One region of the Shewanella sp. 0m-8 genome, then DNA from elsewhere that is predicted to be linked to it. Evidence: predicted binding sites of a transcription regulator. Region 1 holds the regulator's gene; each other region holds the start of a gene.

Region 1 (5,979 bases):
GACATCCGACGCCGCAACCCCTGACTCGCGCAGCAATGCAGCTAATAGGCGCGCTGACCAACGCTCACCAAAGCTGACTACCTGGCTGCTCTGATAGTCATTAATTGACTCTATCGACAATAGACTGATCAGCTGAGATTTATCGGTAGATAAACGCTCTCTTAAAGAACGTGCCTGCTCATTTGAGAGCAATTGCTCAATCAAATTTTGCTGGAAGCTAATGAGTGTCTGCAGCTCTTCTTGCCACAACTGTTTAGTGCTACTTAATTCGAGCAACTTATACAGGAAATTAGTACTTTTACCGGCAGCTGACACCACAACTAAATCGTCGCTGTGGCCATGCGTCAGCAAAATATGAGCAACGCGACGGTAACAGTCTGCATCCGCTAGACTTGAGCCACCAAATTTATGTAAGTGACAGCGTGCCATCGTATACCCCTTTAATTAACAAGCGGCTGCAGCATTAAGCGCAGCTTCAATATCGGCAACAAGATCGTCAGCATCTTCGATACCAACAGAAAGACGGATAAGCGTATCTTTTACGCCAGCTTCAGCGCGAGCCTCTGGCTCCATCGCCCTATGTGTCATGGTCGCAGGAACGGCCACTAAACTTTCAACGCCGCCAAGACTTTCTGCAACTGAAAAATAATTAAGATTTTTTAAGAACTCCACCAACTGGGGCTCCCCACCTTGGAGCTCAAAGCTCAACATGGCGCCAAAACCTTTTTGCTGCTTGGCCGCAATCTCATGCCCCGGGTGATCTTTAAGCCCTGGGTAATAAATTTTGGATACAGCTTTATGATTGACTAGGGTATCAAGAATTCGTTGCGCATTCGCCTGATGTTCGCGAATTCGTACTGCAAGTGTGCGAATTCCGCGCAAAGTGAGATAACTATCAAATGCTGAACCCGTTAGCCCTAATGTATTTGACCACCAATGCAGCAACTCTCCGACTTCAGGATCTTTAGCCACAACAGCGCCGCCCACCACATCACTATGACCATTAATATATTTTGTCGTAGAATGGATCACGATATCGGCGCCAAGTAATAACGGCTGTTGCAAAATAGGTGACAGAAAAGTGTTATCGACGACGACTAACGCGCCGACTTCATGGCTAGCCGAACTGATAGCTTCAATATCGACCACGCGAAGTAAGGGGTTCGACGGTGTTTCTAACCATACCATCTTAGGTTTTTGCGCTATCGCCTGATTAAGTGCCTGTGAGTCAGTCTGATCCACTACTAGCAACTTAAACTGACCTTTCTTGGCAAGGTTAGTAAATAAACGGTAACTGCCGCCATAACAGTCATGTGGCACGACAAGTAAATCATCTGGCCCGAGTAGATTTGTCGCCAAGGTGATTGCCGCCATACCAGTGCAAGTCACCACTCCCGTCGCACCTTTTTCAAGTTCGGCAATCGCATCGCCAAGAATGGAGCGAGTTGGGTTACCCGAGCGGCTATAATCGAAGTCTCTTGGATTTTTATGACCATCAAAAGAGTAGTTAGTTGACAGGTATATTGGCGGTACAACAGCGCCATGTTGGCTATCGGACTCAATGCCTTGACGCACTGCCGCGGTGGCAAGTTTACGCTCGGTCATGTACTACTCCTTAGTTACTGATTTTCTTATTAGAGATGTCTGGACGTCTAAATGTACCTAAGCACATCCTCCTCGTCAACCACTTTAGACGTTTAGACGTCCATGCATATAGAAATCTATTTGCATTTATCATAAATAAGAGGCAATAATTTGACTGCACAATTTAAAGGGTTAAAATCTGCCCCGAATTTTGAAATTACAGGTGAGTCAATGACTGAGTGGAATGGCGATTATATCAGCCCATATGCTGAACACGGCAAAAAGAATGAACAAGTGAAAAAAATTACTGTGTCCATTCCTTTGAAAGTACTTAAAGTACTTACCGATGAACGCACACGCCGCCAGGTGAATAACTTGCGTCACGCCACAAACAGTGAACTGTTGTGCGAAGCATTCCTGCATGCATACACAGGCCAGCCACTGCCAAACGATGCCGATCTAACTAAAGATAAACCCGACAGCATGCCTGCAGAGGTTAAACGTCTAATGGATGAAATGGGCATTGAGTGGGAAGAACTTGAATAATCTTCATTGATTATCGACAAACATGATCTCCAGATAAGGACTGCTTAGCAGTCCTTATCTGCTTCTATACCACTATAAACGTGTAGCAGACTGATAGTTTGCCTGTAAATCGATTCACGCCATCGTCACTGATAGGCCAACCTATATTCGTTCCCATATAAGCCGTCTTGGCTGGATAAACAGATGATCGAACCCATTACATTACTACTTGCCTCACTGATTATCTTTTGTGGCGCACTAACCCAAAGTCTTATCGGCTTTGGCCTAGCCGTCGTTGCAAGCCCCTTGCTGTATATCGTCGATCCGAGCCTAGTACCTGCACCTGTTATCATGATGGGATTCTCTATTGCACTGCTGACCCTATTTAGAGAGCGAGGTCAGCTTGAGTTTAATGGCCTGCAATATGCACTCTTAGGTCGTATTCCTGGCGGCATACTCGGCGCGACGTTGATTTTAATTGCGCCGCAACCGATTTTAGGTCTGGCGATAGCCGCGATTGTGGCATTGGCGGTTGGTTTAAGCTTGATGAAGTTTAGTATTCCAGTGAATCGATTTAGCTTATTTATCGCAGGCATTTTATCCGGTATTTTTGGCAACATAGCCGCAATTGGCGGTCCGCCACTGGCCATCTTGCTTTCAGGTAAAGATGCAGGCCAATTTCGCGCCGCTCTATCGGCCTTTTTTATCTTTAGCTCGATGATTGCTTTGATCATTTTGGCATTTGCAGGCTTGCTGACCTTGCATCACTTTTATATCTCTTTAATGCTATTACCCTCTGTGATTTTGGGATATATCGTGGCAGGGCGATTAGTAGGACGAGTCGACAAACAAAAAACCAGAGCGTTAACTCTGGCTTTATGTGGCGGCAGTGCGCTTATCCTAACCATTAAATCAACGATAGAGTTAATGGGTTAACGTTACTCGTTAGAAATGGTAGGAGGTTTGCAGCACGCCTCCTACCGCATTGTCATCACCAAACATACCGGTGAAGTCTAAGAAAAAAGAATCACCGAAGGCAAAGCCTGAACCCAATGAATAGAGATTAGCTGTAGAGTCTTTCATATCATGGCGATAACCCACTCGTAGCGACATCCAATCAAAGGCTCTAACTTCCCCCCCTAAGCGCCAATATTGAGTACCATCGAGCTCTTTAAACTTCTTATTTTCAATCAGATCGATATCTGTGGTTACCGATAAAATACTCCAGTCATAAGCCACTCCAGCGGTTACTAAGGGCTCTACGCGGTAGGTAAACTTTTGCCCTTCAACTTCTATGGTATCCACATCTTGGCTAATCAAGTTTCTCCCCGACAGACCTAGCGTCAGCCCTTCAAATGGTTGCAAGGCGACACCGATATCGAGGTTAAAGTTAGTCTCATCATTACGGTACTTAACGTCGTCAAAATCACTGGCATCAAAGTTATTCGCATTGGCAATATAGTTATAGGTGTCAACGCGCTGAAACTTTGGCGATATACCCACTGCAATCGGCATATTGACGATAGAAAGTGGAAAACTCAATGCAATACCTAAATCTGATACTGCGCCGCCTACTACTTGCCCTTGAGAGTCTAAATCAGAAATTTGTGGTGGATTATTAGGATCTAAATTATTGAGGGTATTGATATCTGACTGCGCGATATTAGCAACGCCGACGGCGTTGACATAAGTCTTATAGAAGATTGCCATCGGCATTCTTTGATGTGGAATGGCCACGCTGAAACCAAGCCCTGCACTCGCATAGGTTGAAGTGCCCTTTAACGACTCTAAATCAGCTACTAAATCATCACGAAATTGATTAATATCACCACTATTGCCCGTATCAATCGCATCAGCTAAGCCATCGTATGCGTCAATCAGCGAATCAAACTTATCTATCATGTCATCGCTATCAGCCATATCGATTCCAAGAACAGGCATCAGCAGTACTGCAGAATTGTCTTTATGCGCATTAATCGCGAGTAAGGCAGGATTAACAAAAGCCGCCCCCTCTTTATTTGAAGCTGCAACGCCCGCTCCCCCCATAGCATCGCTTCGAGCCTCATAATATTCTTGCCCTGCATAGGCTGAAAAGCAATGTAACAAGGCACAAGCTAGTGCTATTTTCTTTAGGTTCATCCATTCCACCTTTTAATGTCCTTAACGCTCTAAGCAGCAATACGACTCAAATCGAAAAAAGGTTATTTTTGTTCTTAAGATATTCTAAGACAAAATCGACTAAAATGGATGACAAATTTAACTTTAAATAAACATTTATATAGCAAAATGTTTGCCACCCCAATCATCAGTAACAAACCGATTAAAGGGGGCTCAACCTTATTTCAATTCAATTTTTTGGCAACGCCACATATTCCATAAAGTGCTGTGTAGTGAAATCAATAAACTGCCTTAATCGAGCTGGTTGAAACTGATCTTTGTTATAAAGCAGATAAAGCGGTGTATCCGATATGGTCCAATCTTCAAATACATGCACTAATTCACCGCTATCTAACTCCGTGCTACAGTAAATTTCAGGTAATCTGACAATACCATTTCCTGCCAACGCACTACTTTTCATCACGCGGCCATTTTTACATAAGAAAGTGCCAGCAATCGTGACCTCTGCCTTTTGGTTTTTATCGCTACGAGAGTGATAATTCCAGTGGTATACCGACCCGGTAATACAGGCATGGCTCTTCAACTCTTTTGGATGTTGAGGACGACCGCGCTTAGCAATATAAGCCGGCGATGCCAGTGTACAATTGGCAATGTCCATCAACTTTCTCGCCACCAAGCCTGAGTCTTCAAGCTCTCCCATTCTGAAGACCAAATCAAACTCATCAAGCACTAAGTCTACTCGCTGGCTACTAAAATCAAGATGGATCTGAATGTTCGGATGTTGGCTCATAAAGTCGTTCACCAGTTGGTTGACGATCTCTTCACCGATATAACCACCAACGCAGTTAATATTGATTTTTCCCTGCAAGTTATGGGCGTTATCAACCGTCTTGGCGACGGCTTGCTCCATAACATCTAAGGCATGTTGGCAGCGCTCATAAAAAAAGCTGCCCTGCTCTGTTAATCGCTGCGCCCTTGTTGTGCGAGTAATTAGGGTCACTCCCAGGTAGCGTTCTAATTGCGTTAACTGCTTTGAAAGGTGAGAACGAGAGCAACCTAGCTTTTCAGCCGCAAGGGTAAAACTGCCTTTCTCTGCAATCACGGTAAAGGCGCGAACATCTGCTAAATTTAGGTCTTGATACATGAACGGCAATCCATTTTATCTCGGTATGTTGACGAGCATTAGAAGTCATATGTAAACAATCATATTCTCTATAGATTATATATCAACAATATTGGTTTATATAAAATACTCATCAATCGAGATCCTACCCCCTTATTGAGGCTGATATGAAACAATTAATCGTTATTACAGGTGCATCTTCTGGTATTGGTGCGGCAATGGCTAGAGCCTTTAGCGCTAAGGGTCACCCACTGCTTTTACTGGCACGCCGCATTGAACCTATGCAAGCTCTGGCACTTGAAAATAGCTTATGCGTCAGTGTTGACGTAACTGATGCAGATGCAATGAAAAGCGCTATTGCTGCAGTCGAAGCCAAGTTTGGCCCTGTAGGTTGCTTAATCAATAACGCTGGAGTCATGCTACTGGGCGCAGCGGATGTTCAAGATCCTGCCGAATGGAGCCGTATGCTTAACATCAACGTGATGGGTGTACTCAATGGTATTCACGCGGTTCTTGCCGATATGAAAGCGCGCAAAACAGGCACCATCATCAACGTGAGCTCAATAGCAGGCCGCAAAACATTCCCGAACCATGCGGCATACTGTGCCACTAAGTTTGCTGTACATGCA
Region 2 (5,979 bases), on a different contig from region 1:
AGTACCACACCAACGATGTTCTTACCGATATCGTGCACATCCCCCTTAACGGTAACCATTAAAATTTTACCGTTAGACTGGCCTGGGACTTTTTCAAGCTCAATATAAGGGTTTAAATAGGCAACGGCTTTTTTCATTACGCGCGCAGATTTTACCACTTGCGGTAGGAACATTTTGCCAGAGCCAAACAGGTCACCAACAATGTTCATCCCATCCATCAATGGCCCTTCAATCACATCTAATGGGCGAGTGGCCTGCTGGCGTGCTTCTTCAGTATCTGCATCAATAAAGTCGGTAATACCTTTAACCAGCGCATGGGCTAAACGCTCATTTATCGGCTTAGTGCGCCACTCTAAATCTTCTTTCTTAACGGTTTGGCTGCCATCGCCGCGAAATTTTTCCGCAACCTCTAACAAGAGTTCAGTGTTGTTAGTCGGCTCCCCATTTTTATCGACAGCGCTGCAAGGTAAGTTCTGTACGATTGCCTCAACTCGCTCTTTTAATTCGGTGTCGATATCATCGTAAATGGCTAGCTGACCGGCGTTGACAATACCCATGTCCATGCCAGCTTGAATCGCGTGATACAGGAACACCGCGTGAATCGCTTCACGCACCGGGTTGTTACCACGAAACGAGAACGACACGTTCGACACGCCGCCAGAGATCATCGCATGAGGTAGGGTGCGTTTTATCTCGGCGGTGGCTTCGATAAAGTCGACCGCGTAGTTATCGTGCTCTTCAATACCGGTGGCGATGGCAAAGATATTGGGATCAAAGATAATGTCTTCTGGCGGAAAACCGACTTTATCAACCAGCACGTTATAGGCGCGGGTACAAATCTCGATTTTACGTGCTTTGGTGTCGGCTTGGCCCTGTTCATCGAACGCCATGATAATTGCCGCAGCGCCGTAGCGTTTAACTAAGGTTGCTTGCTCGATGAATTTTTCTTCACCCTCTTTAAGCGAGATAGAGTTAACGATGCCTTTACCTTGGATGCATTTAAGGCCCGCTTCAATCACTTCCCACTTAGAGGAGTCGATCATAATCGGTACGCGCGAGATATCAGGCTCAGAGGCGATAAGGTTGAGGAATTTGTGCATCATCTCAACGCCATCGAGCATGCCTTCATCCATGTTGATATCGATGATCTGTGCGCCGCTTTCAACTTGCTCACGGGCAACCGACAGCGCTTCTTCATATTCGCCAGTTTTGATCAGGCGTAAAAACTTAGCCGATCCGGTTACGTTAGTACGTTCGCCGACGTTTAAAAATAGCGAATTTTTATCAATGGTCAGCGGCTCAAGCCCTGATAGACGACATGCAACTGGGATGTCGGGCAGTACGCGGGCCGGGTGCTTAATAACCGCTTCACGGATAGCGCGAATATGCTCAGGCGTACTACCACAGCAACCACCAATGATGTTTAAGAAGCCGTCAGCTGCCCACTCTTCAATAATGTTGGCCATCTGCTCGGGCGTTTCATCATAGCCACCAAACTCGTTAGGTAGGCCTGCATTGGGGTGCGCCGAGACAAAGCACTCAGAGATTTTCGATAACTCTTCAACATAAGGGCGCAGCTCTTTTGGCCCAAGGGCGCAGTTAAGACCAATAGACAGAGGCTTAACATGGCGCAGTGAGTTATAGAATGCTTCGGTGGTTTGTCCGGTTAAGGTACGGCCAGAGGCATCGGTAATGGTGCCAGAGATCATAATCGGTAAGCGGAAACCTTGGGTGTCATATACCGTTTCAATCGCAAACAGTGCGGCTTTGGCATTTAGCGTATCAAAAATGGTTTCGACCATGATGATGTCGCAGCCGCCTGCAATTAGCGCGTTGATTGACTCGACGTAGGCTTCAACCAGCTGATCAAAACTCACGTTACGGTAGCCTGGGTCATTCACATCGGGGCTAATTGAGCAGGTTCGGTTCGTTGGGCCAAGTACCCCTGCAACGTAACATTGGCGACCCGTCTCTGCTTCAACTTCATTGGCCGCTTCGCGTGCAATGCGTGCACCCGCTAAGTTGATCGCAGCTGAATGCTCCTGCATGTCGTAATCGGCCATGGCGATACGCGTAGCGTTAAAGGTATTGGTTTCGATGATGTCAGAGCCAGCTAACAGGTAGTCTTTGTGGATCTGCTTGATAGCATCGGCTTGGGTGAGCACCAACATATCGTTGTTGCCCTTTACATCACAATGCCAGTCTTTGAACTGTTCACCACGAAAGTCATGTTCTTCAAATTTGCGATCTTGGATCATGGTGCCCATCGCACCGTCGAGGATAAGGATCCCATCTTGAAGCTTTTGGGTAAGTACTGCTAAAACCTTGTCGGCAGAGTCTTGAGTATGTGCTACTGCGCTCAAGGCATGTGTTGGGGTACAGGTTGCCATAGATAATTCCTACCAGTTCGCAAATCGTTATTCTTGTAATACCAAGCAAAATAAGTCTCTGAATACTTAACTTACCTAGATCTGGTGTAAATCATGTCCGTTATTTTCAGTTAAGGTCGTTTATTATGAGTGACCTTTTATTTTGTTTGGACATTTATACGTATAGACGTCCATAATACGTGAGAGGCGATAAAAAGTGCAAGTGCTAAAGCATGATACTTTTTCAGCATTAAAAGCCAATGAATTTTAACTAAGTTGCTGATAAATAATGAAGGTCAACAGGTATAATGCAAACCACTAAGGTGATTTTACTTCGGCACGGCGAATGCGATGGTGGCAATATTTTACGCGGCCAAGTTGATGTTGCGTTAACTGAGCTTGGTCAGTTGCAGATGAAAAAGGCATTTTCCGCCTTATGCTTAACCGATTTGTCAGTCGATTTTACCGTTAATAGTGTGATTAGTTCACCGCTTCAGCGCTGCGCCAACATCGCAGAGCAATTGGCTCGTGAGCATGATTTAGACTTTTCTATTGAAGCCGGTTTTAAAGAGCTGAACTTCGGCGATTGGGACGGGCAAACCTTCGACGCGCTTTATCAAACTTGTGGTTCAGCGCTTGATAACTACTGGAAAAACCCTTGGTTGCTATCGCCGCCTCATGGCGAGTCTATGCAAGATTTTGAGGCGCGTATCGATAAAGCCTGGCAGGCGATGCTCAAGCTGCATCAAGGAAAGACGGTATTAGTGGTGACTCACGGTGGCGTAATACGTCATTTAATGAGTAAAGCTCTGAACGTCAGTCAGTGTGCGGGTTTTTACACCTCGCTTAAATTGCCTTACGCGGCCACGGTAGCGATTGATGTGCTGCACAATGATAATAAGCAGTTCATGAGCCTAAATTGGCGGTAGAAGTTTAAAGAAGGACCTAGAACCTAGGACCTAGGACCTAGGACCTAGAGCCTAGAACCTTTTTATCGTAGGTCGGGCTTTAGCCCGTCAATCTTGGTTTTATTTATAAAACAAAGGTGATATCAGCCTTGCTGGTATGATGCTAAACTGCGGCGTTATCTTACTTGAGTGCTACTGTCTGCATTAAGGTTAGTGCTTAATACTCACGGGGATTGTCGCTGGGATAGTCTCGTTAGTATCAGCGCGACTAAGCTAATAATAAGTCAAACAAAATGAAAGTTAGGTGCTTAACAGCATAAAGGGAACCGGAGGCTGGCAGTTATTCGCCGCTTAGTCCGGACTGTACCCGCAACTGTAGGGAAGGTTAGCCATAGGGCTGCGCTTCCAAGTCAGATACCTGCCTAACTTATGTTGTTCATTACGTATCATTCAGTACGTGTTGATAATTAAAAAGTGTATCCATATACACATAAACTCGTGCGGGCGACTCGAGGGAGACAATAAATGAAACTCGATACTGGGTTATTAGACTCTTGCTTGGACACTTGCTTGCTAGATGCCAGTTTTTTCTATGAATGGTTGAATGGCAACAATGGCTAATTCGAAATCACAGCAGCAAATTAAAACCGTGCTAGCGGTTAAAGATTTAAGTTGGCACTTAGACGGTAAAGCGATTTTATCGGCAATTGAGTTTAGCTTAGCTGAAGGCAAAATGCTGGGCATTATTGGCCCTAATGGCGCGGGTAAATCCAGTTTACTTCGCTGCTTATATCGCTTTATTAAGCCTAGCAGCGGCAGCATTAATTTATTCGGCCAAGATATTAGCGCGCTATCGGCTAAAGCTTTTGCCCAGCAAATCGCCGTGGTACTGCAAGACACGCCCCATCATTTTGAAATGACTACAGCGCAACTAATTGCTCTTGGTTTAACGCCTCATAAAAGTGCCTTTGATTTTACTAGCCGCAGCGATCGCGTTGTGGTTGCACAGGCGCTTGGAAAAGTGGGTCTTGAAGATAAAGCCAATCAAGCTTATGAGAGCTTATCGGGCGGAGAGAAGCAGCGGGCATTGATCGCTCGCGCCATAGTGCAGCGCCCTAAACTGCTTATTCTCGATGAACCGACAAATCACTTAGATATTCGTTATCAGATCCAAACCTTGGAGCTGCTACGCAGCCTCAACATCACAGTCATCACCTCTATTCATGACCTTAACCTTGCCAGTGCGCTGTGTGATGAGCTTTTGCTGCTAGATAACGGCTGCGCTATAGCCAGTGGAACACCCAAAATGGTACTCACTGAGCAACGTATCGCCAAGGTGTTTGATGTGTGCTGTGAAATCAGGCCGCACCCTCAACATGGCAATCCACTTATCAGTTATTTCTATGGTTACGAGGGCGTGTCGGCAAGTGGTGAGAAAACCGCCGCGGATATAAAGGCGTCAGTTCAAGCTGAAGCTTTCGTTCAAATAAAAGCGAGAGGTACAGATGTTTAAGGTGAGTAAGGCCTCAATCGCGAGTCTGCCGTTAGCCATTAATTGTCGTCGCCGAACTGAGCATCTCGTTCTGCTTATACTCACTTTGGTGGCGCTAATCACCCCATTTGCTGCCACCAGTTTTGGTGCTGCCAGTATTAGTACCTTAGATGTGCTAAATGTGTTTAGCCACAAGCTGTTTAGTATCGGCGATCCTGTTGGCGTAAAAGAGCGCATTATTTGGGAGCTACGTTTACCGCGAGTCTTATTAGCATTTATTGCTGGGGCTGGACTGTCGATAGCGGGCAGTGTGCTGCAAACTGTGACGCGAAATCCGCTGGCAGATCCTTATCTATTTGGGATCTCATCGGGCGCCTCTTTTGGCGCTGTAGTGGCGTTAACCCTCTTTAGCCAAAGCATGCTTTGGCTCAGTCTGCCGGTTGGCGCATTTATCGGTGCCAGCTTATCGGTATTGCTGGTATTGAGCTTATGTGGCCGTAACCTAAGCACCCAGGTTGAGCGCATGTTGCTTTCTGGCGTGGCAACCTCGTTTATGTTTGGCGCACTCGCCAGTTTGATGTTGTACTTTTCCAGTCCACAAGCTGCTGCATCGGTACTGTTTTGGACCTTAGGCAGCTTTGCTAAAGCCAGCTGGCAAGGCTTGTGGCTGCCAGCTTTAGTCGTGCTGATTTCATTGCTGGTTATCTTGTTGAATAAGCGTCAAATTGTCGCTATGCAGGCGGGTGATGAAACGGCTCATACTTTAGGGATCAATGTGGGTCGCTTACGTTTATCTATGCTGCTTATCTGCTCACTTATCACTGCTATTTTAGTGGCTAATTGCGGTGGCATCGGCTTTATAGGCTTGATGGTACCGCATACCGTGCGTTTACTGTTTCCGGGGCGATTCCCATTGCTGTTAACAGCGTTAGTCGGTGGATTATTTATGGTTTGGGTCGATGTATTAGCGCGAACCTTATTGAGTTATCAAGAGCTGCCAGTGGGGATTATTACCTCGGTGATGGGCAGTATTTTCTTTTTGTTTATTTTAGGCGGCCGTCGTGCCAAACGTATTTAACAATTAATGTTGAGTAAGCACCTAAGTTGAGTGGTCTAGGGGACTATACATGTTTGATATAAAACCAATAAATACTGAGTTCGATGCTGAGATTCAGCAAAAAATAGATACTAAAACTAAGCCCCTTGGCGC
Region 3 (5,979 bases), on a different contig from region 1:
TAAGCACTATAAAGGCGGATCATATCCGCCTTTATGCTTTGAGCGAAGCAATAAATTGGCTGCTAGCTTGTAAAGCTGGGCTTAATCGTTAATAAGCGCAATAACACTACCAGCGACTGAGTCATAGAGGATTTTTATATCGGCTTGTTGGCGGCTCTTAGTATCGCCAAGGGTGCGCAGTACATAAGTGCACTGTGTTTGACCATCGGGATTGCTAGCTGCTTGATGACGATAGGCCTGAAAGTCACTGCTATTGTCTATGCTAGATAACGAAACACTGGCTGGATCTTGTTGTAGGATATTCCATAAATCAACACAGCCTTGCTCACCTTGGCCGATATTTTTTGGTTGTCCCATCGGGTTACCTTTACCAATACCAAGGGGATAACCAAAGCTGTTCATATCAAGCTCCCCTCCGGCAAAGTCAGGTAGATCGTTCAACGCACCAACTCCTGCGATAAGCTGCCATTTAGTGTGGGAGAAGGTAACTGATTGCTGCAATGCAGCGGCAACGGCCTTGACCCGAGCTATTTCAGCATCACGCTTAAAGTCTACATATTTAGCCGCAGCGATAACTGCTAATATGCCAAGCACAATAATCACGATAACAAGTTCGATGAGGGTAAAGCCTTTTGAGGCGGTGGCGCGCTGCATTAAAAAGATTCTCTAGGTTTGGTCATTTACGCTGTTAATAATAAAGCATTTAACCTAATAGCTAAAACAAAGAATCTTTTTCTGTGACAAATGCAAACAAGCCGACAACATGGCCGGCTTGTTTTGCTAAAAGCTAAATAGAGTTCGCTTAGGTGTTTAATACTCGATTATAGCGTTCAAACGCGGCCTCAAGATCGGCAATGAGATCATCGACGTTCTCTAAGCCGATATGCAATCTAATGAGTGGCTTACTGCTATCCCACTTTGTTGCAGTGCGCAGTTTATCGATGCCAAATACGCCTAAAATTAAGCTTTCAAAACCGCCCCAAGAAAAGCCCATTTTAAAGTGCTGCATATTTTCAACAAATGCGGTAACAGACCTAACATCACCTTGTTTTAATACAAACGAAAACAGTCCGTTTGAGGCGCTAAAGTCGCGTTTAAAAAACTCATGGCCCGGACATGACTCAAAAGCGGGGTGACGCAGGTGATCCACTTCAGGGCGGGTTGCAAGCCAGTTAGCCACTTTTAATGCATTTTGTTCATGCTGGGCTAAGCGAATACCTAAGGTTCTTAGGCCTCGGCTAGCAAGATATACATCATCTGGTGAGGTACATTGGCCTAGAAGGTAACTATTTTCTCGTAGCTGTTCCCAGTGTTTGTCGTTCGCGGTAGCAGTGCCCATCATCACATCTGAGTGGCCAACAATATACTTTGTCGCCGCTTGAATCGAAATATCGACCCCCATCTCAAATGGTCGCGAGTTTATTGGTGATGCCCAGGTATTATCGAGCATCACCACGATATCGTGCTGGTGGGCGATACGGCTCAGAGTGGGGACATCTTGTATTTCCATGGTGATTGAACCGGGAGATTCTAAGAACAGCACCTTAGTATTAGTCTGTATTAAGGCTTCTATGCCATCACCAATCATAGGGTCGTAATAAGTGGTTTCGATGCCGTAACCGGCAAGCAGCTTATTACATAGATCACGAGTGGGCTCATAGGCGCTATCGACCATAAGCAGGTGATCGCCCGCTTTTAAAAATGACAGCAGGCTATTGCTAATGGCGGCGCTTCCTGATGGATATAGTGCTGTGCCTACTCCGCCTTCAAGTTCTGCAATCGCCGCTTGAAACGCAAAATGAGTAGGGCCACCACGACGGCCATAGAACATTGCGCCATTAGCCTTATTTTTTGCAGCAAAACGCATATCTTCCATAGTATCGAACACCATAGTCGATGCGCGGTAAACAGGCGGGTTTATCACCCCTTGGGTCCATTTTTTATCTCGGCCTAGACTGATTATCTGCGTTTCTTTTTTCATCGGGCGAATTCCATCAGTTTAAATATCGATATCATTTTAGCCATCTTAACATCTAAACGGCTAAAATAAAGTGTCATTATTTTCAGTATAAACTTTCAGTCACTATTTTCTCTGTCGTCATAATTGGGATAGTTACAACTGCTTTAAAGACTTTCTTTGCTTATTGGTAGCTTAATCGTGATCTTAACGCCGCTGATATTCCCGGCCTTATCTTGGGTATTACTGGCGTTAATTTTACCGTCATGGAATTGGCAAATAAGTCTCGCAATATATAGGCCTAAACCTAGATGCGGTTTATCTTGCGCTTTTTGTGCTCTCACAGACACCATAGACTCAAAAATCTGCTCGGCCATATTATCCGGTAGTGCGGGGCCTTGGTTACTGACGCTCAGCTCGGCATATTTATGCTTGAGTGTCAGCGCAACATTAATTGGGCTATCAGGATGACTAAACTCTAAGGCGTTAGCGATAAGTTTATCCATCAGCTGAGCGATATACTCCGGCACTCCTAACATCGCAATACTGTCCTGGGTAATATCGAGCTCAAATGCTTGTTGGGGATAGGTCATTTGATAGCCTTGCATACAGCCATTGATGACTTTTTCGAGCGGAAAAATAGTCGTTTCGGCATGAGATAAGCTCTCTTCTAAACGAGTGGCTTCGCTCATGTTGTTTAAGATCATATTGAGACGGTTAACGCCTTCTTGTGCCCGGTCAACATATTTGCGGCTATCAGGGCTAAGCTGTTGTAAACCAAGATGCTCAAGCGACGAGCGCACCACGGCGACAGGGGTGCGCAGTTCGTGAGATAAACGCGAAGACATATTCTCTAAATAATGAGTGTATTGGCTCAATCGGCTAACGATACTGGCAAAACTTCGTGATAGATCGCCGATCTCATCGCGAACTTTAGAACCCTGAATCTCATTTTTTATTCGCCCTTGGCTGTCGATCGCTTGCTCAGCTTCATCGCGTAGTTTTCGAATACGGCTTGAGATGTTTGAAGCAAAGAAAAATAGCGCTAAGGTGCCCATACTCATGATGGTTAAAATCACATTAAACAGCTTCTCTAAGGCTTTGTTGCGCAGGGTTCGAATACCATGAGTGGTTTCTTCGGCAATCACTACCCCCATGACTTTATCATCAATCCAAATAGGACTAGCAGCAGCGAGCACAACCGCTTTGCTGTCGGGAGTTAAGCGCCAGGTGGAACCTTGCTCGCCGCTTAAGGCTTTAGAGATATGACTGCCTTGCAACACTGTTGAGTCTTGCAGTGAATCAATAAAGTCTTTGGCTGGCGTGGTTAAGATTTTGTAGTAAAGCGGGTGCAAGTATTTATGTTTAAACTGCGTCCAGCCGGAGTTGTCATCGTTATCGATATTAGTCCGTGACCAGACGCTGTTATCTGAACGAATATCGCCCGATTTTGCTAAAACGCGACCATGTTTATCGACCACCCAGATCCGCGAACTATTATGGCTCATGCCTTTAATAATACTTTCGATTTCAGGTGAGGGGACAAGTACGGTCCCCAACTTGCTTACATCATCAATTGCAGAGGTGCCAACGATGGCATCTAATACGCGGCTTTTTTTATCGTTTAAGTCATAAACGGCAAAGCCCAGTTTACTGCCAACCATATTAAGCGGGATCCTAAGCTCGACATTGTAACCTTGCTTACTCTTGGTCCACTTTCCTTGAATTTTAACTTCAGGCGTTACAGGGGTAGACAGGTTGGGATCTTCTGGCAGTTCGAAGGCACTTATCCAACCATCTTGTGTGGTGGCGACAATATAGCGTCGAAATTTGCCATCCGGTGCGAGTGTCGCGATGGCGATATGATCGTTATTGTCTATGCTAAGGCTATTTTTTCCACGGTAGATCACGTGTGGATCGCGAACTTCGAAAAAGGCGTACAGGTAGCCGGCATATTTACCCACCATATGGGTAAAGCTGAGGTTTAACGGCTGGCCTTCGTCACGTTTATAAACCTGATAATCAGCCGCGTAATTAAGTGCACGATGGCGGTAGCTACTCCAATCTGACAATTTACCGTCTAGTTGAATAGGCCCTGAAAGTGGATAAGCGTATAGATCGCGCCCTTTTTCAACCTGTGTTAAAAAGCTCGCTTGGCTATCAAATAGCTTAGGTCTTTCGTGCAGAGCGGTTGCCAGTGCTTGAGTGGTGCCTTCTAAGGTTTTTTCTTGGCCGTGACGCAGATATTTCTCCATCTCCCACACGTACTGATAACCTAGCCACGGCAGGCAGAGTAAGAATAAAGACAATACTGCGACTTTACTTCGCAGCCCTATTGGCAAATTAAACATGGCGTAACAACTACCTAAATGATGGCCATCAACAATGGCCTGACTATGACCTAAATGATCAGGCAATGACCTAAAACTACTTGACCATGACCAAAAATGACTCGATTGATGAACTAATTTACCAGCGGACGACATTCCACAAGCGAGGGTTCGCTTAGCATCAAGTTTCGATGCTCAATGCTAATGCTCAATGCTAATGCTCAAGGTTAATTGTGGGAATCCCAGCGATAACCCATGCCATACACGGTATCGATACAATCAAAGTTAGGGTCCTGGGCAATAAACTTCTTTCTAATCCGTTTTACATGGGAAGTAATCGTCGAATCATCGACGAATATTTTGGCCTCTTGCATCAACTCTTGGCGCTGGCGTACATGTCCTGGGCGCTTTGCGAGCGCATGCACCATCCAAAATTCGGTTACGGTAAGCTCAATCTGTATTGAGTTCCAAAATACCTGCATGCGATTCACATCGATTGTCAGCAAACCATGTTCAACGATATGACTTTCATCGTTACTCGCATTTTTTAGATCTGAGCGTCTAAACAGCGCAGCTAATCTGGCTATTAGATGTGGGAAACTGACATCTTTACTTAAATAATCGTCGGCCCCCAGTCGCAGACCGCATACGGTATCGAAATCACTGTCACGTGCGGTCAAGAAAATAATCGGCAAGGTACTCGACATGGCTCTTAATGATTGGCATAGAGTAAAACCGCCATCGATTTCATTTTCAAGGCCAATATCGATAATGGCAAGATCGGGTAGGCGCGTGTTAAATGCCAACATAGCTTGTGGGCGGTTGGCATAAGCTTGTACACAATAACCTTGTTGCTGCAAAACCTCTTTGTAGTTTTCTCTAATTGCAGCTTCATCTTCTACTATGGCAATTCGTTTCATAACGTCTTAATGAGGGCCTTAACTGTCTAATTGATTGTGACTATACAGGAAAATATCTTGGTTTGAAGACGTGAACCGTGATTGCCATTTTGTTGCCACAATTGAACCTCAAAACGCCACTTTTACTCCCCTTAAAAGCCATTTAGGTAAGGTTTAATAGCGCTATCGAATAAAGCGCAGTTAACAACTTTAAAACGGCAAGCTTTATTAGCCAATTTGAATTTAGTTTAAAAATTACTATCCCAAGGGGAATAACATGAAAAAACAACTTATCTCAACACTCGTCATTAGCGCGTTAGTATTTTCAACTCAAGCATCAGCACAGCAGGGTGTAGACACCGAGCGTAACAATAACGAAGAACTCATCGGGTTAACTTCAGGCATTGTGCTTGGGGCTGTGGTGGGTGGGCCCGTCGGAGCCATTATCGGCGCCTTTACTGGCACCTTGGTGGGTAAATCAGTGGGCGATGATGATGCGTTGCAAACACAGCAAGCCATGCTTGATGAAAAAGAGCTGGAGCTTATTGTACTAAACCAGCAAAACCAATCATTGGTTGAACTTTCAGATCAGTATGAGCAAGCGCAGCAACAGCTTACCAGTTTAAAAATGGCGCAAGAGCAGAAGTTAACTGAATTGGCACTGGGACTGAATGTACAGTTTAAAACGGGTTCATCAACGATTGAGCCTCACTTTCAAAATCAGCTAAATGATATTGCTTTTGCGATGTCACTCTCACCTGAATTGACATTGGACTTGACGGGGTACGCTGAC

The links. The regulator MetJ, encoded in region 1, represses methionine synthesis genes. The targets are predictions, from matches to a motif close to TAGACGTCTAGACGTCTA.
Region 2: a site for MetJ is predicted at 2,546-2,563, ahead of metH (methionine synthase). Genes of this name have one in related genera too.
Region 3: a site for MetJ is predicted at 2,027-2,044, ahead of ACVBIO_RS11730 (cystathionine beta-lyase). Genes of this name have one in related genera too.

What each region holds. Positions count from the first base shown of each region.
Region 1 is NZ_JBRIMB010000016.1:10,448-16,426, reverse strand. It holds gene ACVBIO_RS10060 (bifunctional aspartate kinase/homoserine dehydrogenase II) at 1-429, opposite strand, end outside; gene metB (cystathionine gamma-synthase) at 445-1,605, opposite strand; gene metJ (met regulon transcriptional regulator MetJ) at 1,816-2,130, shown strand; gene ACVBIO_RS10045 (sulfite exporter TauE/SafE family protein) at 2,314-3,045, shown strand; gene ACVBIO_RS10040 (conjugal transfer protein TraF) at 3,055-4,248, opposite strand; gene ACVBIO_RS10035 (LysR family transcriptional regulator) at 4,457-5,371, opposite strand; gene ACVBIO_RS10030 (SDR family oxidoreductase) at 5,518-5,979, shown strand, end outside.
Region 2 is NZ_JBRIMB010000019.1:14,611-20,589, reverse strand. It holds gene metH (methionine synthase) at 1-2,390, opposite strand, end outside; gene ACVBIO_RS11075 (histidine phosphatase family protein) at 2,678-3,298, shown strand; cobalamin riboswitch at 3,563-3,717, shown strand; gene ACVBIO_RS11070 (ABC transporter ATP-binding protein) at 3,882-4,790, shown strand; gene ACVBIO_RS11065 (FecCD family ABC transporter permease) at 4,783-5,847, shown strand; gene cobT (nicotinate-nucleotide--dimethylbenzimidazole phosphoribosyltransferase) at 5,897-5,979, shown strand, end outside.
Region 3 is NZ_JBRIMB010000021.1:19,332-25,310, reverse strand. It holds gene ACVBIO_RS11735 (type IV pilin protein) at 82-654, opposite strand; gene ACVBIO_RS11730 (cystathionine beta-lyase) at 803-1,981, opposite strand; gene pdsS (proteobacterial dedicated sortase system histidine kinase) at 2,125-4,308, opposite strand; gene pdsR (proteobacterial dedicated sortase system response regulator) at 4,515-5,207, opposite strand; gene pdsO (sortase-associated OmpA-like protein PdsO) at 5,464-5,979, shown strand, end outside.